Regions from separate parts of the Geobacillus sp. GHH01 genome, predicted to be linked through region 1. Evidence: riboswitches for the same ligand, from Rfam matches in the RefSeq annotation. Region 1 holds a riboswitch; each other region holds the start of a gene.
What was found. Region 1 has a riboswitch for S-adenosylmethionine ahead of mtnK (S-methyl-5-thioribose kinase). Riboswitches for the same ligand answer to the same signal wherever they lie in the genome.
Positions count from the first base shown of each region.

Region 1 (5,867 bases):
ATCCACGGCGAGATGGCGACATTGGATTGCCCCCAGCCCGGGATGTATTGCGAAAGCTCATTCATCGACACTTGTTTGTCCGGAAGATCGGACCGTTTCACTAAATGCGGCTCAAGCGAGTAAATGTTCGGCGTTTTTTCTCCAGCGATTTTTTGATACGCGAACCGCACTTGGACGCGGCCGACTTCGGCTGGGTCGGTCGCCGTTGTCGCCACCCATGGGCTGTTTGGTTTTTGGATCATTTGCAAGTCTTCATCGCTCAAATCGATGCCATACACTTTAATTTCCGTGCGCCCAGCTTGCTCGATGGCGCGCGTCGCCCCTTTGGCGAACTCGTCCCAAGTTGCGAAGACAGCGTCAATGTCGCCTTTGTTCGGGTATTTTTTCAAAATCGCTTCCATTTGCGTTTGTGTGTCCAAAGCTGTGTTGGCGCTCGCCGTGCCAAACTTGGCAATTTCTTTAATGTTCGGATAGCGTTTTTTGAACGCGTCATAAATGACATGGCGGCGTTCCATCGGGGTAAAGCCGCCGACCCAAATCGTGACGATGTTGCCTTCCCCGTTTAAGTCTTCTGCGAGCGTTTTTAATGTTTTCCAGGCGAGGCTGTAGTCGTCTTGGTCGATGACGGTGACGCCGGGAATGTTCAAATCGTTGTCAAACGCCACAACTGGAATGCCTTTGGCGACAGCTTTTTTCACCGGGCCTTCGAGCGCATCGGCGCGGCCGTGGTCAAGCAAAATGGCGTCAACATTTTGCGTAATGGCCGTCTCAACGTACGATGCCATTTTGGTTAAATCGTTGTCGGCGTTGTAAATTTGCACCTCGCCGCCGAATTTTTGCACTTGTTCTTTGACGCCGGCGATGTATTGCGATGAGAACGTGCCGATGGACAGTTGCATAATGGCGGCGATTTTCACCGGCTTTTTCAACTTTTCAGGAATGGCCGCTTGCTCGTCGCTTGTTGCCGTCGAGTGGCTGGATGTCGTTTCCGTTTTGTTGTTCGTGGTCTTGGCTCCGTTGGCTGGCTTGGAGCTAACGGCATCTTGCTCGTGTGTGCAGCCAGCCAAGATGGAGAACACGGCAAAGAAAAGAAGAAAAAGGGAAGATAAGGCCTTAAATCGTTTCATGTTGCTCCTCCTTTGTGAATAATGATGGCAGCGTTGCGTTGTAATTGCCGCGAATGATGCCTTTTTCGGTAATGATGGCGGTAATGAGTTCGTTTGGCGTTACGTCAAACGCCGGATTGTATACGTTGACGCCTTCCGGGGCGATGCACACGCCGGCAATGTGGGTCACTTCATCCGGATGGCGCTCTTCGATCGGGATGTCCGCACCTGTTTTCGTCGTCAAATCGATCGTGGACAGCGGCGCGGCGACGTAAAACGGAATGTCAAACGACTTCGCGAGCAGGGCGAGGCCGAACGTGCCGATTTTGTTCGCCGTATCGCCGTTTCGCGCGATCCGATCGGCGCCGACGATGATGGCGCCAATGCCTTTCGCCTTGATCGTTTGCGCTGCCATGTTGTCGGTGATGAGCGTCACATCAACGCCCGCTTGCATCAGTTCCCAAGCGGTCAGGCGCGCCCCTTGCAAAACGGGACGTGTCTCAAGAGCGTAGACGGATAGCTCGATTCCTTTTTCTTTCGCCAAATAAAACGGGGCGAGCGCTGTTCCGTAGCGGGCGGTGGCGATCGAGCCGGCGTTGCAGATCGTCATCACCCGATCGCCCGGACGAAAGAGCGACAACGCGTATTCGCCGATGCGGCGGCACACATCCTCATCTTCCACTTGAATGCGGATCGCCTCATGGATGAGCGCCGTTTTTGCCTCGTTGACGGAAAGGGCGTCGGCCGCAGCGGTGACGAGCCGATCGAGCGCCCAAAACAAATTGACGGCGGTCGGTCGGGCGCCGGCCAGGTAGTCGCGATCCTGTTTTAAGCGGCGACGGAATTCATCGACCGACTCGGTGTCATAGCTCGAAGCGGCGAGCGCCAAGCCATAGGCGGCAGTGATGCCGATCGCCGGCGCGCCGCGCACTTTCAGCGTGGCGATCGCGTCATATACGTCTTCAATGGTGTGCAAGTCGATATATTCCGTGACTGTTGGAAGTTTTTGTTGGTTTAAAATCGTCACATGCGTCTCGCGCCATTCGACTGAGCGCGGGATGGCAAATGTGCTCATTGCTGTCTTCCTTTCTTTTGGCGTTGTTCGTTTGTCCGGCCCGTCGCCGGCGGGCCGGATCGAATGGCATTACTGCTTGGTTTCGGCGAGCAGCCGGCGGAAGCCATCCGTTCCTGTCAGCTCAGCCCGCTCAATGATCAAGCGGCGGCCGAGGCGGAGCGCATGCCGTTTGGCAACAAGCCGTTCATCTTTGTGCTCGATGCCGTCAAGGTCCGCCACATGGGCGAGGCCGATCGTCCGGCGGATGACTTCGCAGCCGGCAAAGCCGACAGCATCGATGAACGCGTGCCGGAGCACGTCCTCGAGCAAGCCCGGCGTCGCGGCGTACGTTTCCACGCTCTCGGTGCGCCAAAGGGTTGAGAACACGGACGCAAAGACGTCCCATGTCCGGTCGATGTGGTCAAAGAGCGGTTGGCGCTCTAATTCAGGGCGGGACAACGCATTTAACAGCAAATTGGCGAAAAATTGGCCAAGGTCAAACCCGATCGGACCGTAAAAGGCGAATTCCGGGTCGATCACTTTCGTTTCGTCGGCGCTTACGAAAATGCTGCCGGTATGCAAATCGCCATGCAAGAGCACATCGGCTTCGGTTAAAAACTTGCGCTTCAGCTTTGCTGCTTCTAGGTGCAAGCGGTCATCGCGCCAAAGCGCTTCAACGTCTGGGCGCAATTCGTCTTCAAAGTTGTTCGTTTCGTGGTCAAAAAACGGGTCGGTGAAGACGAGGTCTTCCGTGATTTTGCACAGTTCCGGATTGACGAAGCTTTGCGCCAATTTCTTTTTCTCTTGCTGGTTCATGCCGAAATCAGACGTATAAAACGCCGTCTTGGCGACAAACTCGCCGATATGCTGGGACAAAAGCGGATACGTTTTTCCTTCGATCAACCCTTTGCGGGCGATTTGCAAACGGGATAAGTCTTCCATCACCGTAATGGCGAGCGATTCGTCAGAATAGTAGACTTTCGGCACGTATTGCGGCACATAGCTCGCAAACGTGCGCAGCGCGTTGCTTTCGATGACGGCGCGCTTTAACGTAAGCGGCCAGCTTTCGCCGACCACTTTGGCGTACGGCAACGCTTGTTTGATGATTACGCCTTGCTTTGTTTCTTGGTCGACGATATGAAACACTAAGTTCAAGTTGCCGTCGCCGATCTCGCGGCACAAAAGAGGCGCCCCGTCGCGGAATAAGCCGAGGCGGACAGCGAGAGATACCGCCTTCGGTTCGGTCAGCGGTTCGTAAACCGATGTTTGAACAGTGGTCATTGCCTTGTTCCCCCTTTTTTCATTTCGCTCGTTTTCAAATGCCGGTTCTGACGCGCGCTAAAACTCGGCGTTTCCGACAAATGAAAAAGCCTCTTTCGCATACGGAAAGAGGCTTGAAGATTCATTCGTTCTTCGCGCCTCTTATCTTTCAGAAAGACATCGGTCTTTCTGTTGGACTTAGCACCGTGCCCTGCGGAAGCATGACGCTTCCGGCGCCGCCCTTGGCGTGCGCCCTATCTCACGATAGCATTACGGTCGGTTGCTGGGCTTCATTGGGCCAATTCCCTCAGCCAACTCTTGATAAGAGTACCGATTTCTTGTATTCAGTTTCGGGAATTTTCACGATGTTCTCAATCGTTTGGTTGTTTGATTCGAATGATACATGGTCGGCCAATCGATTGTCAATACGTTTTGAAAAAATTTTTTGCCGTTTCATAGTCGTGCGGCCGGCGGTCGGCAAACACCGGGATGCGCGCACGGACGTCCGCAACGAGCGCGGGATCGATGTCGGCCGAGAGAATGCCCGGCTTCTCGTCCGCCTCGGCGATCACTTCGCCCCATGGGTCGATGACGAGCGAATGGCCGGCAAAGACGTTGTTCGGGTCGCGGCCAGCCCGGTTGCAGGCGACGACGTAGCATTGGTTTTCAATCGCCCGCGCCATCAAGAGCGTCCGCCAATGGTGCAGGCGGGGAAGCGGCCATTCGGCGACGACAAACAGCACTTCCGCCCCAGCCAAAGCATGGGCGCGAATCCACTCCGGAAAGCGGATGTCATAGCAAATGACCCCGGCGCATGAAAGCCCGTCGAGCGAAAACAAGCCTAAGCTGCTTCCCGGCTGCAAATACAAATGTTCATCCATCAATTGGAACAGATGGAGTTTGCTATATTCGCCGACGATTTGACCGTTCCGGTCGGCCACGATCATCGTGTTCGTCACGCCGGTTGTTGTTTTTTTAGCGACCGAGCCGGCGACGAGATGGATGCTGTGTGCTTGCGCTAGGCGGGAGGCGAACGCTTTGGCCCGTTCGGCGCCTTCGTCGGCAATCTCATCTAGGCGCGTCAAATCGTAGCCGGTCGTCCATAATTCCGGCAGCACGATGATATTCGCGCCGTCCTTGACGGCCGATTCAATGGCGCTTTCCGCGCGCCGTTCGTTTTCGTTCGGGTCGCCAAACGCAATATCAAGCTGGAGGCAGGCGATGCGGATCGTCATGAGTTTTCACCTCGAAAAAATTTTGCTTTACATTTTGCTTTTTACGATATATGATGTTGCACTAGAATTTCAAGAATTTTTTAAGAAGGTGTGGGCGATGACGATGGAAATTCCTTTTTCCGAGTTGCTTGAGCAGCTGCCAAAGCAATTTTTCGCCTCGCTTGTCGCAAAAGTCGGGGAGAAAATCAAGGCCGGATGCGACGTGATCAATTTAGGGCAAGGCAACCCGGATCAGCCGACGCCAAAGCATATCGTTGAGGCGATGCAGCGGGCGGCGGCTAATCCGAAATACCATAAATATTCGCCGTTTCAAGGCTACTTCTTTTTGAAAGAAGCCATCGCCGCGTTTTACGCGCGTGAATACGGGGTGAACATCGATCCAGACCGCGAAGTCGCCATTTTGTTCGGCGGCAAGGCCGGGCTTGTCGAGCTGCCGCTTTGCCTCGTCAACCCGGGCGATGTGGTGCTGGCCCCGGACCCGGGCTATCCGGACTATTGGTCGGGGATCGCGCTTGCCCGCGCGCGGATGGAAATGATGCCGCTTGTTGCGGAAAACGGTTTTTTGCCGGACTATGAAGCCATTCCGGCGGCAGTGGCCGACCGAGCGAAGCTCATGTTTTTAAACTATCCGAACAATCCGACCGGCGCGACGGCGACAAAGGAATTTTTCGCGGAGACGGTGGCGTTTGCCGCCAAGCACGGCATTGCCGTCGTGCACGATTTCGCTTATGGGGCGATCGGCTTTGACGGCCGGAAACCGGTCAGCTTCCTGGAAGTCGATGGGGCGAAAGACGTCGGCGTCGAAATTTATACGTTTTCGAAAACATACAATATGGCCGGCTGGCGTGTGGCGTTTGCCGTCGGCAACGAGCGGATCATTCGGGCGCTTGAGCTTTTGCAGGATCATTTGTATGTCAGCTTGTTCGGCGCCATCCAGGAAGCGGCCGCCGCGGCGCTCCTTGGTCCGCAAGATTGTGTCACGGAGCTGGTCGCATTGTATGAGGCGCGCCGCAATGCGTTCATCGCTGCGCTCTGCGAGGCCGGCTGGGAGGTGCAGGCGCCATCCGGGTCGTTTTTCGCCTGGCTTCCGCTGCCAAAAGGCATATCATCCGCTGAGTTTGCCGACATGCTGCTTGAGCGGGCGCATGTCGCCGTCGCCCCAGGCATCGGGTTCGGCGAGCACGGCGAAGGGTATGTGCGCGTCGGCCTCTT
Region 1 covers NC_020210.1:857,162-863,028, forward strand. The annotation lists gene GHH_RS04385 (sugar ABC transporter substrate-binding protein) at 1-1,127, opposite strand, end outside; gene mtnA (S-methyl-5-thioribose-1-phosphate isomerase) at 1,114-2,181, opposite strand; gene mtnK (S-methyl-5-thioribose kinase) at 2,251-3,441, opposite strand; SAM riboswitch class I at 3,580-3,748, opposite strand; gene GHH_RS04400 (carbon-nitrogen family hydrolase) at 3,843-4,655, opposite strand; gene GHH_RS04405 (pyridoxal phosphate-dependent aminotransferase) at 4,753-5,867, shown strand, end outside.

Region 2 (5,867 bases), 400 kb from region 1:
CATACTTGGGGTTCGGGCTGCCGGAAAGCACGCCAAGCCTTGGGACGCTGGTCAGCTATGCGACCAATCCCGATGTGCTGCAAAACAAATGGTGGGTATGGCTGCCTGCATCATTGCTCATTTTGGTGATGATGCTGTGCATAAATTTCATCGGCCAAGCGGTGAAACGTGCGGCTGATGCAAGACAACGACTAGGATAAGGGGGAAGAAAATGTGAAGAGAAAATGGCTGGCGGCTCTCGCCGCGCTCTTGCTCGTGCTCGCCGGGTGCACGGGCAAATCCGACACAACGAGCGGAAAGGGCAACAATAACGAAAAACCGGCGGCTCAGAAGGAAGACATCAGCAAATTCCCGATGACGGTGAAAAACGACGGGAAAATCATCGATGGCGGCGTGTTGAAATACGGCCTTGTGTCCGATACGCCGTTTGAAGGGACGCTCAGCTATGCATTCTACACCGGAGCGCCCGACGCAGAGATTTTGTAATTTTTTGACGAGTCGCTTTTTCGGACGAACGGTGACTATGAAATTACAAATGATGGGGCTGCCACGTATGAGTTGTCGGATGATAAAAAGACGATGACAATCCATATTAAAGACAATGTGAATTGGCATGACGGCCAGCCGGTGACCGCTGAAGACTTGGAGTATGCGTATTTGGTCATCGGCCATAAAGATTACACCGGCGTCCGCTATGGCGATGCGCTCATCCAAGGGATCGTCGGGATGGAAGAATATCACAGCGGCAAAGCGGATAAAATTTCCGGCATTAAAGTCATCGACAAAAAGACGTTGACGATCACATGGAAACAGGCCAATCCGTCGGTGTTGACTGGCATTTGGGCGTATCCGCTGCCGAAGCATTACTTGAAAGACATTCCGATCAAAGACTTGGCGAAATCGGATAAAATCCGGAAAAACCCGATCGGGTTCGGTCCGTTTAAAGTGAAGAAAATCGTTCCGGGCGAGTCGGTAGAGTTTGTTCGCAATGATGACTACTGGGCTGGCAAACCGAACTTGGAAGGCGTCATTTTGAAAGTCGTCAGCCCGCAAGTCGTCCTGCAAGCGCTGAAAAAAGGCGAAATTGACGTCGCTGAGTTCCCGACTGACCAATATTTGAACGCGAAAGGGACGAAAAACATTCAGTTTATCGGTAGAGTGGATTTGGCGTACAACTATATCGGCTTTAAACTCGGCCATTGGGATGCGAAAAAGCAAGAAAATGTGATGGACAATCCGAAATTCCAGAACAAAAAGCTGCGCCAAGCCATGGCGTACGCCATCAACAACCAAGAAGTGGCTGATCGCTTGTACCACGGCTTGCGCTTCCCGGCGACCACGCTGATCCCGCCGTCGTTCCCGGGATACCATGACAGCTCGATCAAAGGGTACACGTATAATCCGGAAAAAGCAAAACAGCTGCTTGATGAGGCCGGCTATAAAGATGTGGACGGCGACGGCTTGCGCGAAGATCCGAACGGCAAAAAGTTTACGATCAACTTTTTGGCGATGAGCGGCGGCGATATTGCCGAGCCGTTGGCGAAGTTTTACATGCAATGCTGGAAAGACGTTGGCTTGGATGTCCAATTGGTGGACGGCCGTCTGGCGGAGTTCAACTCGTTCTATGACATGGTTGAAAAAGATGACCCGAAAGTGGATGTTTACGCTGCCGCTTGGGCAACGGGAACGGACGTCGACCCGTACGGATTGTACGGCCGCAACGTCATGTTCAACTACTCGCGTTGGGTGAACGAGAAAAATGATGAGCTGCTAGAAAAAGGCCATTCCGAGCAGGCGTTTGACAAGGAGTATCGCCGGAAAATTTACAGCGAGTGGCAAAAGCTAATGAACGAAGAAGTGCCGGTCATCCCAACGTTGTATCGTTCCGCCATCTACGCAGTCAACAACCGCGTCGCCAACTTTACGGTTGACCCGAGCTCGAAGCTGACGTGGAAAGATGTCGGCGTCACGGCCGAGCAGCCGGAAGTGGCGGAATAAACAAAAAAGCGATTGCTTCTATGGGATTCGATATGGTAACATGAAAGACAAATGATCATACGTCTTATCAAGAGTGGGCGAGAGAACGGGCTTGATGACCCCACAGCAACCTGCCGCCGGCAAGGTGCTAACACCCGCAAAGCGGTCTCGCTTTGGATGATAAGAACGGCTGTCCCCTTTCGCATCATTCCGAGGCGAAAGGGGTTTTTGTCGATAGGGGGTGAAGGGGGAAATAGTGGAGAGGGACATGTCGATCCGAGCTTGCATGGCCGCTCATCTCCGTGCCGCTGCGTTCGCCGTTCATGTCATGCGCTGCGTGCAGGCGGAGCTGATTCGGTTTGACCCTGAAGCGGCGGTTTATGTCGACCGCGGGGGCGGATATACCCACTTGTATGGGAAAGCGCAAGGGACAACCTTTTCAGTGTTGTTGACCGACAGCGAGGCGGACGAATGGAAGGCGGACGGACCGTACGCCCTTGATCGCTACATATGGACAGAGCTTGGGAAAAAAGGGGTTTTTCCAATGCGGATGACGCCGTATTTACAAGCTGTATGGTTAATGGAGTCATAGAAAGGAAGAGGACGAATGGCAGTCAAAAAATTTGAGCATGTCGGCATTCAAGTGAAAGACATCGAGACATCAAAGGCATTTTACCAAAACGTCGTCGGCCTGGAGCTGCTCGACGAAATGATTCATACGAACGGAACGATGAAATTGGCGTTTTTAGGGATTGACGGCTCGATCGTCGTCGAGCTGATCGAAGGATACAACCCGGATTTGCCGACGGAAGGAAAAGTGCACCACGTGGCGTTTACGGTCGAAGGCATCGAGCAGGAAAAAGAACGGCTTCAGTCGCTCGGCGTCCCGCTAGTGTGGGATGAAATTACAACGCTCCCAAACGGGGCGAAATACTTATTTTTCCTTGGTCCGGACGGCGAATGGATCGAGTTTTACGAGCCGGCGCAATGAACGAAGGGGAAGGTGGCCATACCGATGGCCGCCTTTTGCCGTGCAAGAAGGAAAATAGGGAGTGCACCGCGTATAGGTAAAGGGGAGAGGAGGAGAACAGATGGAGCCGCAAGTCATTCGCGCCATTCAAGACGACTACCCGGATGAATTCGCCTGGTGCTACGGCTGCGGACGGTTGAATGAGCAAGGCCATCATTTCCGCACCGGCTGGGACGGAGACAAAACGGTGACCGTCTATACGCCGCGCCCGGAACATACGGCGATCCCCGGGTTTGTGTACGGCGGGCTGATCGCCTCGCTCATCGACTGCCATGGCACCGGGTCGGCGGCGCTCGCCTTGCATCGGAAAAACGGCCATGAGCCGGGAAGCGGGGAAACGCCGCCGCGCTTTGTCACCGCGTCGCTTCATGTCGACTTTGTCAAGCCGACGCCGCATGGCGTGCCGCTTGTCGCCGTCGGAACGGTGACGGAGATTCACCCGAAAAAATGGCAAGTGGACACCGAGGTGTTCGCCAACGGCGAACTGTGCGCCCGCGGTCAAGTCGTCGCGGTCGTCATGCCGAAAACGTTTGTCCAGGGATGACAAGCAAACGAAAAGCGCCGGAGGGCGGCTGTTTTTGACAGCGCTTTCTCCGGCGCTTCGCTCGTTGCGCTCGATCCCGCTTGGGAAAAAGCGGACATCTTCACAAGTGACATGTTCATCCTTGGATGGCGGGGCGAAACAGGTTGCCGATCGAACGCTTCTAGGCATGGCTGCTGCCAACAGCCCGATTCAGTTGGACCGGTTTGGCGTCTGCCTCGGCGCCAGCGTTTCACTTCCCTTCCATAAACGAAAGCGCTTTTTTACGGTTTATCCATAATCAGCACCGAGGAGGTCGCGCTCGCCACTTCTTTGCCGTTTTGCCGGACGACGGCAGTCACGTAGGCGACAGTTTTCCCGAACTTTTCCACTCGCGCTTCCACTTCAGCTTCCCCTGCCGCCGCGGGGCGGTGAAACGTCGTCTGCAAGTTGATGGACGCGTGCAGCTGGTCATCGCGAAGCAAGGTGGTCACCGCATACGCCATGAGAATATCCGCCGCCGCTCCGACGAACCCGCCCATGATCACCCCGTTGCCGTTGAGGAGCGATTCATGGATCGTCCATACCCCTTTCGCATAGCCGTCACGGGCTTCCGCCAGGCGGACGCCGAGCGTCTCATCGCACGGCGGCGGCGCGCTTTTTCCGGCAATGACGTCATGCAAGTTGGTAATTGGCTTCATCTCGAACATCCTTTCTGTCATCCATTGCGTTTCCATGAAAATGGGGTCATTTTCATGCCCGGATGGAGGGCAAAACGCCGCCCGCGGATCGTTTCGGTGAACATCATGGATCCTAAAGCAGCGATTTTCATCGGGTGGTGAGCGAAATGAGCTCATGGATGTTTTATTCGCCAAACGGCGGCGATTTCCTCTTTTTCGTGCGCAAGGGAGGAGTACGGCAAAGCGGCGGCGAAAGAAACAAACAGCGGATGATGGAAAGGAGAGGGTCTTATGTATCAACCGCCAGACGCCGGCCGTTGGACCGGGCGGGTTGACAGCGTGAGCGATGAACGGGCGTTTCGCCTTCATCAGCGCATTCGCCTGCTCGACTTGTCCCAACCATTGGAGACAGCGGCAGAACGGGCGGCCGCGTTCATCGGGTTTGCGTGCGACGAAGGCGTGCGCCGCAACCAAGGACGCCAAGGGGCGAAAGAGGCGCCTGCCGCCGTCAAAGCCGCGCTGGCCCGGCTGCCTTGGCATCTTCCGGAAGGGGTCGTTGTCTATGACGCAGGCGATGTCGTTTGCGTCGATGAACGGCTCGAACAAAGCCAGACGGAACTTGGGAAGGCGGTCGCCCGCCTGCTGCAACACAACATGGCGCCTATCGTGATCGGCGGCGGCCATGAGACGGCGTATGGGCATTACTTGGGCGTCCGGGAAGCGCTTGGGACGGATGCCCGCCTTGGCATCCTCAACATTGACGCCCATTTCGACTTGCGCCCGTACGATGACGGCCCGACATCGGGGACGATGTTTCGGCAAATATTGGATCAAGACGATCGAGTGAGCTACTTCTGCCTTGGCATTCAGCGGCTCGGCAACACGGCGGCGCTGTTTGCGGACGCCGAGACGTATCGGTGCCGTTACATGCTGGAAGACGAGCTGACCGCAGGGCCGATCGAGGCTGCCTATGAACAAATCGAGAAGTTTGCCGCCGATCATGATGCGGTGATGCTCACCTTTTGCATGGACGCCATCAGCGCAGCCGCCGCGCCGGGGGTGAGCGCGCCGTCGCCGTTTGGGCTCGCCCCGTCTCTGGCGCGCGCGCTCATCCGCCGAATCGTTTCCCATCCGAAAACGATCAGCGTCGACCTTTGCGAAGTCAATCCACTCTTGGATGAAGGCGGAAAAACGGTGGCGTTGGCCGCCGCCTTTTGCATGGAAGCGCTCCTTCATTTTCAACGCTTGCAGCCAAGGCGGTGAGAACGTGAAATTGGTCATTGCCGAACGGGACGACAAAGAACGGGAAGCGATCCGCTGGCTCGTGTCCGCGTATTCCTTGCCGATTGAGCGGGTGTATACGGCAGCCACCGTGGAGGAGATGATGGCCGTCTTGGAGCGGGAGGCGCCGGAGCTGTTGTACGTCGAACTCGACATGATTCCGTATGAACGATGGCCGCAGGCGACCGCCCACGTCCGCTTGTTTTGCCAACGGGTGATTGCCGCAACGGCCGAGGCGACGTTCGCGCGGGCGAAACAAGCCATCGACTGGCAATGCGTCGATTTGCTTGTGAAGCCGCTTGAGCCCGCCAAGCTGAAGCAGGCGCTGCGGACGGCGGCGTCGCGTTCCCCGGGGCGCCTAGGCTTGCCGACGGGGTTG
Region 2 covers NC_020210.1:1,256,430-1,262,296, forward strand. The annotation lists gene GHH_RS06355 (ABC transporter permease) at 1-200, shown strand, start outside; partial or broken gene opp4A (oligopeptide ABC transporter substrate-binding protein) at 214-1,998, shown strand; SAM riboswitch class I at 2,060-2,164, shown strand; gene GHH_RS06365 (hypothetical protein) at 2,246-2,569, shown strand; gene GHH_RS06370 (VOC family protein) at 2,585-2,968, shown strand; gene GHH_RS06375 (PaaI family thioesterase) at 3,069-3,551, shown strand; gene GHH_RS06380 (hypothetical protein) at 3,586-3,828, shown strand; gene GHH_RS06385 (PaaI family thioesterase) at 3,812-4,228, opposite strand; gene hutG (formimidoylglutamase) at 4,499-5,470, shown strand; gene GHH_RS06395 (response regulator transcription factor) at 5,475-5,867, shown strand, end outside.
Region 2: another riboswitch for S-adenosylmethionine. It lies ahead of GHH_RS06365 (hypothetical protein); the one in region 1 lies ahead of mtnK (S-methyl-5-thioribose kinase).

Region 3 (5,867 bases), 1.4 Mb from region 1:
GATGTAATCTTGGAACGTAATGATCTCCAAGTCGATGCCTTTTTTCTTCAAAATCGGTTTCGCTTTTTCCAAAATTTCCGCATGCGGCACGTTCGACGCACCGACTTTCAACTTCACCAATTTGCCGTCTTTGCCGCCTTCCGCGCTGTCGTTATTGTTGCCGCCGCATGCCGCCAAAGCGAGCACGAGAATGGCGGCGAGCAACACACCCAACCATTTCTTCATCAGTTGTTTCCCCCTTTATCGTTTATCGATTTTCGAAGTGACAAAGTCACCGATCAGCTGAATGATAAATACAATGACCAACACCAATACGGTTGCGACAAATGTCACATCGTTATGGTTGCGCTGGAACCCTTCCAAATACGCCAAGTTCCCAAGCCCGCCGGCGCCGATGGCTCCAGCCATCGCTGTATAGCTGACGAGCGACACCGCCGTCACCGTAATGCCGGAGACAAGCGCCGGCAATGACTCCGGCAGCAGCACTTTCCAAATGATCGTCCACGTTGAGGCACCCATCGCTTGGGCTGCTTCGATGACGCCTTTATCAATTTCGCGAAGAGCGATTTCGACCATGCGGGCGTAAAACGGCGCGGCCCCAATGACCAAAGCCGGCAGCGCCGCATTGGCGCCAAGCATCGTCCCGACGAGCCAGGTGGTAAACGGAATGAGCAAAATGATCAAAATAATAAACGGAATGGAGCGGAAAATGTTCACAAACGCCGCAATCACGGTATTGACAAACCGGTTTTCCCATAGGTTGCCCTTCGCTGTCAAAAATAGAAGCAAGCCAAGAACGATTCCGAGGACGAAAGTGGCCGCCACCGCCACTCCCGTCATATACAGCGTCTCGACCGTCGCCGCCCACATCGTCTCCCATTGCACGTTCGGCAGGAGGTTAGCGAGCATCGTGAATCACCTCCACCGCCACTTGCTGGCGTTGAATGTAGTCAAGCGCCCGGTCGATTTCATCGGCCGCTCCGTCGAGGTGAATGAACAGCACCCCATAGGCACCTTGATGGGTTTGCGAAATTTTCCCTTGCAAAATGTTGACATCGACGGCAAACTGACGCACCACTTCGGTGATGAGCGGCTTTCCGGCTGCCGCGCCGACGAACGTCAGCTGCGCGATCAGCCCGCTCGGGTATTGGCCAAACAAATGGGAAATCGCCTCTTCCGTCTCCTCGGGCTCGATCAGCTGCTTGACGAACCGTTTCGTAATCGGCTGCTGCGGGTTGCGGAACACATGCAGCACGTCGCCTTGCTCGACGATTCGGCCGCTTTCCATCACCGCAACGCGGTCGCAAATTTTGCGGATGACGTGCATTTCATGGGTGATCAGCACAATCGTCAGCCCGAGGCGCTTGTTGATGTCAACGAGCAAGTCCAAAATCGCATCGGTCGTCTGTGGGTCCAACGCCGATGTCGCCTCGTCGCAAAGCAGCACTTTCGGGTTGTTGGCGAGCGCCCGGGCGATGCCGACCCGCTGCTTTTGCCCGCCGCTCAGCTGCGACGGGTAGGCATCCTCGCGCCCGGAAAGGCCGACAAGTTCGATCAATTCATCCACCCGCTTGTTCCGCTCCTCTTTCGGGACGCCGGCAATTTCAAGCGGAAAGGCAATGTTTTCCCTGACTGTGCGAGACCAAAGCAAGTTGAAATGCTGGAAAATCATCCCGATTTCTTGGCGCGCCTTGCGCAGCTCCCGACCTTTCACGCGCGTCATATCGCGCCCGGCGACGACCACCCGGCCGCTCGTCGGCTTCTCGAGCCCATTGAGCAAGCGGATGAGCGTGCTTTTCCCCGCGCCGCTGTAGCCGATAATGCCGAAAATTTCTCCTTCGCGAATCTCAAGCGACACATTGTCGACGGCCGTGACTGAGCCGTTGGCCGCTTGATAGATTTTTGTCACTTGTTCGAGTGTAATCATCGTTTCACCTTCCTTCCCAAGCGGCAGAGCGCAAAAAGAAAACCTTTCTGCCCGCAGAGAACAGAAAGGTATTGTGCACCATTCCGTCTCTTATCTCTCAAAGCAGGCCGCTTTGTGTGAATTGGCACCATTTCAGCGCACGCGCTGACGGTTGCCGGGCTTCATTGGGCACATCCCTCCACCTCTCTTGATAAGAGCGCAACAATCGCCTATGCAATTGATTTACGAATGTGATTGTATCACCGCTTGTCGAACGCTGTCAACAATTTTTTCACCCAACATGCCGATACGGTTTAGCCAAATGGAGGAGCGATTCAAGAAGCAACAGCTGACGGAAGCTTCCTGACACGTGCACTTCTTGCAGGCGGACGAGCTGCTGCAGCTTCAGTTCGCCGTTCAGCAAGGACGCGAGCGCTTCTTTGGGGCCGCGCACGGTCAATGTTTTCCGTTCATCGTGTTCCATCCCTAAAGCGGCTGGTTCCTTGCCGATCAACAGCAAGGCGGTTTCATCCCCACTTTCAAACCGAACACACAGCTGCTCATCCGGCAAAATCGGCATCAAATGACGCAACGCTTGCATCCGTTCCACGAACTGCCCGACTAATTCACGCATTTCCATGGATATCCCCTCCCCCATTTTTATTTTTTCACTTCCACCTGAAGAGGAGAAATCCTTTACAAAAATCTCGACAACCCGTTGACGAACGAGCGCCGTTTTTGTCATTTCCCAAGAAATGTGTCAAACAGCGTCAAAAAAAGGCGAATCATCGGGACGGCAAGCAGGCTTGAATCACTTCGTACAAATACGGAACGGAATGAAAGGCATACCACTTGCCTGCGACCGTTCCGTCCCTAAAAAGAAGCAGGCAAGGAACGCTTTCAATTTTCCACGCAACGGCCTGCTCAGGGATATAGTTGATGTCCGTTTCGTAAAACGGCAGCGCCGGAAACAACTGCTCCACCACCGTTAGCATCCGCCGCGCCAGCTGGCACGTGCCGCACAGCGGGGTATACAAGTAAAGGGCCAGAAGCGGCTCGACTTCCACCACTCGCATGACATCGTTTCGGTCGATCGCTTTCACTCGCCTCTTCCCCTCATGAGCGATTCGATGCGGACGTCGAAACGAGCGCGCAACAGCACTTGCGCCAAGTGCCAAGGCGGAGCGGCCGCCACTTCGCGATACGCCCGGTCAATGTAAAGATGCTCCGCCTCTGGAAACATGCGGCGAAACTGCCGGCGCAATTTTTCTCCCGCCTCATCGGCATCGGCCAAGACGTATACATCGCATCCTTCCAGCTCATCGGCCAGCTCCTCAAGGCGCGCATCACTGATCGTGCCGTTTGTGCAGACGATGACGACTGGTTCGTTCAGCACCGCCGCCACTTTTTGCTTGTCTGATCGCCCTTCGACGATGATCACTTTTTCCACGCGTCGCATGTCCGACCCACCTAACTTCAAATGAGGATACTATTATTGTATGTCTTGCGCCGGCCAAATGTTGAAAATGAAAAGCAACGGCCATCCACCGTTGCCTTTCAACACCAGCCCGCTTCCCCGTCGCAATCGACATATTTTTGGTCCGGCTCAACGGTAGCGGTCACCTGTTTGTAAATTCTTCCGTTTTGTTCGGTATACCCCTTTTTCAACGGGACGGCCGCCGGAAGCGGAAGGCGCCCGATGAGCTCTCCTTCCTCGTACAACTCCAGCGAGCGGCCGTTCAGTTTGCCGATGATCCGGTCCGTGACATCTATGCGCGTCGTTTGCAGCGCCATCGCGAGCACCCCTTTTTTCAATCAAATTCCGGTATGTATAGAGTGCCCGAATCGAAGCGAAGATTGCAGGAACGTTTATCCTTCGTTGATCATCGCCTCGTATTGTTCCGCCGTCAACAAATTGTCGATTTCGCTCAAATCATTCGGTTTGACGACGATCATCCACGCTTTGTCATACGGCGATTCGTTCACGTACTCCGGATGGTCATTTAACGCCTCATTCACTTCAACGACCGTGCCGCTGATCGGCGCATACAATTCCGAGACCGTTTTCACCGATTCAACGCTGCCGAACGGCTCGTTCGCCGTAACCTCTGCGCCGACTTCCGGCAGCTCGACAAAGACGATGTCGCCAAGCTCTGATTGGGCGTAATCCGTAATGCCGATGCGCACGTTCTCTCCTTCCACGCGCACCCACTCATGCTCCTTTGTATAGCGAAGTTCTTTCGGCGTGTTCATCGTATCCCTCCATTGCGACAAAATGTATATTCCTTTTCATCATAACCGATTTTCCGCAAAAACTCACTGAATTCACCCGATTTTGCAAAAAATTTTTTATGTCCCCGCCGCGAAAAACGCCTCGTATTCTTGTTCGCGAAAGCCCACGACGACCCGCTCGCCGTCCGTCAAAATCGGCCGTTTGACCAACATCCCGTCCGAGGCGAGCCAATCGAGCATCTCGTCTTCCGATGCGCGGTCGAGCTTGTCCTTCAAGCCAAGCTCGCGGTATTTCATCCCGCTCGTGTTGAAAAATTTTTTGAGCGGCAGCCCGCTTTGACGGTGCAAACGGGCGAGCTGCTCTTTCGTCAGCGGCTCGTCGACCAAATGCACCGTTTGCACCTCAATGCCGTGTTCATCCAACCATTTTTTCGCCTTCCGGCACGTTCCGCATTTTGGATACCAATAGAGCGTGAGCGCCATCTTCACTCCTCCCTTTCATTTCCGCTGTGTGGCAAACAAATAAGAAGCACCAGGCAAACGCCTGGCACTTCCCATTATCACACAATATACCGTTCGGCTTCAATGAGCGCGGCGGCCGCTTCGCGTTTTTTCGCGATCACGTTGATCGGCGTATGGCGCGTCAGCCGTCGGAGAGCGGCGAGCATCATCCGCAGCGTGTCTCCTTGTTCGACGGCGACGAGCGTTTCTTTCGCATGGGCTTCAATTTCATTGAACGCCTCTTGGCAGAAAATTTGCGTGTACAGCAATTTTTGTTTGTTTTTCTCCTCACCGCTCGCCTGAATCGCTTTTTCCGTGCGCAAAAGCGCTGATTCCATCGCATAAATGTTCGAGACGATGTCGGCGATGTTGACGAGCACTTCTTGCTCTTCTTCAATGCGCTGGCCGTATTTTTGCGCCGCTAAACCGGCGACCATCAAGGCGATTTTTTTCGCGTTGCGCACCAAGTATTTCTCTTGTTCCAGCGCGCCCGTCCCCGGCTCTTCGGCGGCCATCATCATCAGTTCTTCCTGAAGCTGCTGCGCTTTTTGGAAGAGCGGCAGCTCGCCTTTTAACGCCTTTTTCAAATACATGCCCGGCACGAGAAGGCGGTTGATTTCGTTCGTCCCCTCAAAAATGCGGTTGATGCGCGAATCGCGGTAGGCGCGCTCAATTTCGTATTCCTGCATAAAGCCGTACCCGCCGTGGATTTGCACGCCTTCATCCACGATGTAATCGAGCACTTCCGTGGCAAAAAACTTGTTCAATGAGCATTCGATCGCATATTCGGCGATCGATTTCGCCACTTCTTTGCCATCTTTCGCCTTTTCCGCATCAAGCAGGCCCATCCGTTCATCGAACAAGCCGACCGTGCGGTAAACCGAGCTTTCGGCGGCATACAGGCGCGACGCCATCGTCGCGAATTTTTCCTGCGTCAACGTAAACTGCGAAATCGGGCGTTTGAATTGCTGGCGCTGATTGGCGTATTTGAGCGTGATTTCAAGCGCCCGCTTCGCGCCGCCGACCGCCCCTAACCCAAGCTTGTAGCGGCCGATGTTCAAAATGTTGAAGGCGATGACATGGCCTTTTCCGATTTCACCGAGCACGTTTTCTTTCGGCACCGGCACATCTTGCAAAATGAGCGTTCTTGTCGACGAGCTTTTAATCCCCATTTTCTTTTCTTCCGGACCAGTTGAAACGCCCGGGAAGTCGCGTTCCACGATGAACG
Region 3 covers NC_020210.1:3,060,718-3,066,584, forward strand. The annotation lists gene GHH_RS15150 (MetQ/NlpA family ABC transporter substrate-binding protein) at 1-225, opposite strand, end outside; gene GHH_RS15155 (methionine ABC transporter permease) at 241-909, opposite strand; gene GHH_RS15160 (methionine ABC transporter ATP-binding protein) at 899-1,927, opposite strand; SAM riboswitch class I at 2,015-2,124, opposite strand; gene GHH_RS15165 (hypothetical protein) at 2,199-2,546, opposite strand; gene GHH_RS15170 (thioredoxin family protein) at 2,692-3,009, opposite strand; gene GHH_RS15175 (toprim domain-containing protein) at 3,006-3,365, opposite strand; gene GHH_RS15180 (YusG family protein) at 3,464-3,700, opposite strand; gene gcvH (glycine cleavage system protein GcvH) at 3,776-4,159, opposite strand; gene GHH_RS15190 (arsenate reductase family protein) at 4,256-4,621, opposite strand; gene GHH_RS15195 (acyl-CoA dehydrogenase family protein) at 4,699-5,867, opposite strand, start outside.
Region 3: another riboswitch for S-adenosylmethionine. It lies ahead of GHH_RS15160 (methionine ABC transporter ATP-binding protein); the one in region 1 lies ahead of mtnK (S-methyl-5-thioribose kinase).

Region 4 (5,867 bases), 1.5 Mb from region 1:
TCAATTTTGCATCAAAGTCCAAACAATCCGCTTATCATTGAAGACGGTGTAACAGTCGGCCATCAAGTCATTTTGCACAGCGCCATCGTTCGCAAAAACGCGCTCATCGGCATGGGCTCGATCATTTTGGACCGCGCGGAAATCGGGGAAGGCGCGTTTATCGGCGCCGGCAGTTTAGTGCCGCCGGGCAAAAAAATTCCGCCCAACACGCTCGCCCTCGGCCGGCCGGCGAAAGTCGTCCGCGAACTGACGGAAGACGACATCCGTGAAATGGAGCGCATACGCCGCGAATATGTCGAGAAAGGGCAGTATTACAAAGCGCTGCAGCAACAGCGGACATCGTGCGCCAACAAAAAAGAGCTGCCGTGATCAGGCAGCTCTTTTTCTTTCATCACTTGTCCGCCAACGCCAGCGCTTGTTCTTTCAACAAGGCGGCTTTGTCGGTGCGCTCCCACGGCAGGTCGATGTCCGTACGCCCAAAATGGCCGTAAGCAGCCGTCTGTTTGTAAATCGGGCGGCGAAGGTCGAGCATTTTGATGATGCCCGCCGGGCGGAGATCGAAGTTGTTGCGCACGACCTCAATCAAAATGTCTTCCGATACTTTGCCGGTGCCGAACGTATCGATCGAAATCGAAACTGGGCGGGCGACGCCGATCGCGTAGGCAAGCTGCACTTCGCATTTGTCGGCCAGTCCTGCCGCGACGATGTTTTTCGCGACATAGCGGGCCGCATACGCCGCCGAGCGGTCGACTTTCGTCGGATCTTTGCCCGAGAACGCGCCGCCGCCGTGGCGGGCGTAGCCGCCGTACGTATCGACGATGATTTTGCGCCCCGTCAACCCAGCATCCCCTTGCGGACCGCCGATGACAAACCGTCCTGTCGGGTTGATGAAATATTTCGTGTTCTCATCAAGCAGCTCTGCGGGCACGACCGGCTTGATGACCTGTTCTTTAATGTCGCGCTCGATTTGCTCTTGCGTAATTTCCGGATGGTGCTGCGCGGAAACGACGATCGTATCGACGCGCACCGGTTTGCCGTTTTCATCGTATTCGATCGTCACTTGCGTTTTCCCGTCCGGCCGCAAGTACGGCAAGACATCCGTTTTGCGCACTTCCGCCAATCGGCGCGCCAAGCGGTGCGCAAGCGAAATCGGCAACGGCATCAATTCTTCCGTCTCATTGCAGGCGAACCCAAACATCAATCCTTGGTCGCCGGCGCCAATCGCTTCAATTTCCTCGTCAGTCATCTGACCTTCGCGCGCCTCAAGCGCCCGGTTCACCCCCATCGCAATGTCCGGCGATTGTTCGTCAATCGACGTCAGCACCGCGCACGTATCGGCGTCAAATCCGTATTTGGCGCGCGTGTAGCCGATCTCCCGGACCGTATCGCGGACGATGCGCGGAATGTCCACGTATGTTGATGTCGTGATTTCCCCGCTCACGAGCACCAGCCCGGTCGTGACGCTCGTTTCGCAGGCGACGCGGGCGTTCGGATCTTTTTCCAAAATGGCATCCAAAATGGCGTCAGAAATTTGGTCGCAAATTTTATCCGGATGTCCTTCCGTCACAGACTCTGAAGTAAACAAGCGGCGTTTGGCTGACATTCGGTTTGTTTCCTCCTCTTGGCATAATGTGGCGACACGGAACTCATTTCCCTTTTTCCCTTCGCAATATAAAAAACCTTTCCTGTAACGGCTGAGGAAAGGTCATGGCAATCGTATTGCTTCCTTTCACTCTTATCGTTCAAGGACTGCGCCTTGCCACAGGTTAGCACCATTTCACACATGTACAGTTGTGACGGTTGCTGGGCTTCATCGGGCCTGTCCCTCCACCGGCTCGGGATAAGAGTATCCGTTCAATGACTTATCTTATCGCAATGGAATCGGCAAAGTCAACTATCAAAATTCATTTTTTATCATTTCCAGCCGAGAAAATTCTTTCCTCAAGGAAATCGACACATTGGGCAAAATAAAGTTTGAAAAACCCACACAATTAGTATGGACTATTAATAAAAATGTGTTATACTATTTTCAAGAGTGATTTCAAAAAGAAGGCAGGTTTTGAATATGGGGATCGCAAACATGACGAATAAGCTTGATGTATTGCTGCAAAAACCGTACGTGCATCATCAACTGTCCGTCGCCGAGCTCGTCGAGAAAGTCCTGCAGCGGAACGAAGGACGGCTGACGCACACCGGAGCCGTCGCGGTCACGACCGGCAAGTACACAGGGCGGTCGCCGAAAGACAAATACATCGTCGAAGAACCGTCAACGAAGCAAACGATCGACTGGGGAGCGGTCAACCAGCCGATGTCTCCGGAGACGTTTGATAAACTGTACGACAAAGTGCTCGACTATTTAATGAAGAAAGATGAACTGTTCGTGTTTAAAGGCTTTGCCGGCGCCGATCCGAAATACCGGCTGCCGATTCAAGTCGTCAACGAATTCGCCTGGCACAACTTGTTCGTCCATCAGCTGTTCATTCGGCCGAACGCCGAAGAGCTCGCCGTGCATGAGCCGCAATTCACCGTCATTTGCGCGCCGAACTTTAAAGCCGACCCGAAAGTCGACGGCACGCGCTCGGAAGCGTTCATCATCATCTCGTTTGAACGGCGCACCGTGTTGATCGGCGGCACCGAGTATGCCGGCGAAATGAAAAAATCGATTTTCTCGGTGATGAACTATTTGCTGCCGGAACAAGGCATCCTGCCGATGCACTGCTCGGCCAACGTCGGCCAGGAAGGCGACGTCGCCCTCTTTTTCGGCTTGTCGGGAACGGGAAAAACGACGCTCTCGACCGACCCGAACCGCCGCTTGATCGGCGATGATGAACACGGCTGGTCAAGCCGCGGTATTTTCAACATCGAAGGCGGCTGCTATGCGAAATGCATCAACCTATCGCGCGAGAAAGAGCCGCAAATTTTTGACGCCATCGGCTTCGGCGCGGTGCTCGAAAACGTCGTCCTCGATGACGCGACGCGGGTGCCGAATTACGACGACGGCACGCTGACGGAAAACACGCGCGCCGCCTACCCGCTTCAGGCGATCCAAAACATCATCGACCCGAGCGTCGCCGGCCATCCGTCCACGATCGTGTTTTTGACGGCTGATGCGTTCGGCGTCCTGCCGCCGATCAGCAAGCTGACGCGCGAACAAGCGATGTACCATTTCTTAAGCGGCTACACAAGCAAGCTCGCCGGCACCGAACGCGGCGTCACCGAACCGGAAGCAACGTTCTCAACGTGCTTTGGCGCACCGTTTTTGCCGCGCCCGGCCGTCGAATACGCGGAAATGCTCGGGCAAAAAATCGCCGAACACAACGTCCGCGTCTTTTTGGTCAACACCGGTTGGACAGGGGGGGCGTACGGCGTCGGCAGCCGCATGAAGCTCGCCTACACCCGGGCGATGGTGCAAGCCGCCGTCGAAGGGGAGCTCGACAACGTCGAAACAGTCAAAGATCCGATTTTCGGCCTCGCCATCCCAACCCGCGTCCCCGGCGTGCCGGATGACGTCCTGCAGCCGCAAAACACATGGGCCGACAAACAAGCATACGAACAAAAAGCAAAAGAGCTGGCGCAAAAATTCCGCGCCAACTTCCAAAAATTCGCCCACATCGATCCGTCCATCGAAAAACTCGGCGGACCGCTCGTGTAACAAGAACACGGCCGGACAGGGTATTCCCTGTCCGGCTGTTTTTTATTTCTTTCCGTTGCTTTGGGCCTCCCATTTCGCCTCCTTCCCACGAAAATCGGGAGGATTTTTTCATTCCGATGCCGAACAAATCCTTGACAAACAAGGGAAGTTGTGGTAATAAAAAATAGACTCTGCACAAGAATAAGGGGGAGGCTTCCATTGCTTCAGTATATCCATTCGCCTTTAGGAAATTGTTGAAAATCCATCCGCTTTCCTTCGCCCCCTTGCTTGGGGGCGCGACAAAGAGCGCGTTTTATCAAAAACTGAAGAGCTGGCTTTTGGTTCGTGTTTACGATTCCATCACCAATCGTTTCGATGATCAAAGAGAGGATTGAGGAGGAGAAATCACGGGAACTATTTTGTGAGCTCCCTCTGTAAATGATCACTTTATTTCAGAACAAAGCAAAGGAATCAGTCTTGCTTCATCATATGGCAGAGTGCAAACCGAAGGATTGTTTGCGCTCCTGCCTTTTCAACATTAGAATCAAAACGCCAATCGGGACGATGAACGTCACCGACAAATTCTGTCAATAGACTTTACCCTCGATGGCCGTAAGGTTCGAACGCATAAAATGATTGTCGTCGATCCCCCGGGGTTTTGGCACGATTGGGGGTCGACGACAATGCGAAGGCGGGTTTACTTCTTCAGCTGTTCAATCTTTTCCGCCGGCAACCCGGTCAGCTCGTGGATCGTGTCGACATCGTACCCTTTCGCCAACATTTTCTTCGCGATGTCGATTTTCCCTTCCTCGATCCCTTTTTGGCGTCCCTGTTCAATCCCTTGCTTCATCCCTTGCTTTATTCCTTGTTTCAACCCTTGTTCGATTCCTTGTTTGACTCCTTGTTGAATGCCTTTCTCGATTCCCCGCTGTTCGTATGAGATGATGAGCTCCATCACTTGTTTCGCTTCCTTCGTCTCCATTTGGCTCACCTCGTTTCGCAGTTGGATTTCCTCCGCTTCGGACAACCGCAAATACGTTTCAAAAAACCCAAACAACAGCCGCTGCTTCGCCTCATCGAGCTCGAGGCGGACTAGGATGCGCAAAAACTCCTTTTTCACTTCCACCTTCTCGCTTTCATTATACCCCATTTTGCTTAACAAGGCGGCGGCAACCGGATTGTCACGGCGGATGTACTCGCGCCACGGCAGTTTGCGCAGTTCCACCGTCAGAAAGCGGAAGTCAAGAACCGTCAAAAATGGAAATTGAATCATCAATGAGGAAGGTTCGTCGTGGCGTTCGTCGTAGCTGAAAATGGCGATCGGGAGGATGCGGCGGCGGTGTTTTTGAAACAAGCGGCTGAAGTAGAGGAACATTCGCTCGGGGAACGTCCGCTGCTTATAGCTTTGATGTTCGACGTGAACGATGACGAGCCCGTCCTCCCCTCTTACCTTTGTTTCGACCAACAAGTCGACGCGGTGCTTTTCCCCAGCTGTCACGTCGGTGAACAGCTCTTCGGAGAGAAAGGAAAGATGATGGACGTCGATGTGCTCGTACACGTCAGGAAAGAAAAGAAGCAAAAAGTCTTCGAAAAACGTCGACAGCAGCTCCTTGAACAACCGGTCGTGATCGATTCGCTTTTTCGCCACGTTTTCCCTCCTTGCGGCATCGAATTCATCGTATGATATTCGCTCTCCGCGGCCAAACTCCTTCTCCTCCCCCCTACTTTTTTATGGTATGATCAAACGTCGCACAGGAAGTCCTCAAGCAAAGGCTATTTTTATGCTTGTCTGAATCGGCCTGACGCCACAAGTTAACTATAGACGGAAAAAACTTGAGCCAAGAGCGCAAACCGTTCTTCCGTTTGCGCTCCTGTCCGATGAACCCGTTCAGCTCTCATTCAGCCGCTTCGTGGTGTGCAGCCTCGTTCAATTCGTCGAATACAGGCTGACGAGCTCATACGTCACCGTCGTCCGGCTGTCTTTCCACTCAAGCTTTCTCACGACCGCAACGCCGCTCGCTTCGCTTTGCACCGTCCGGCGCACTTCAAGCGGCACGTCAAGCGGATACAAGCGGTATCCTTCTTTTTCCAACACAAACACATTTCCTTGAACGCGCTGTTCCTTTCCTTTTGTCACAATGACCGTCTGCAGCTCCATCGGCATGCCCATATGATTCCAACCTCCTTGGCACCCCATCGATTCGTTGGCGGCCGCGCCGCCACCCGAGCGGCGCGC
Region 4 covers NC_020210.1:2,927,429-2,933,295, forward strand. The annotation lists gene GHH_RS14420 (gamma carbonic anhydrase family protein) at 1-369, shown strand, start outside; gene metK (methionine adenosyltransferase) at 392-1,603, opposite strand; SAM riboswitch class I at 1,733-1,847, opposite strand; gene pckA (phosphoenolpyruvate carboxykinase (ATP)) at 2,066-3,652, shown strand; gene GHH_RS14435 (Rpn family recombination-promoting nuclease/putative transposase) at 4,329-5,279, opposite strand; gene GHH_RS14440 (DUF2584 domain-containing protein) at 5,559-5,801, opposite strand.
Region 4: another riboswitch for S-adenosylmethionine. It lies ahead of metK (methionine adenosyltransferase); the one in region 1 lies ahead of mtnK (S-methyl-5-thioribose kinase).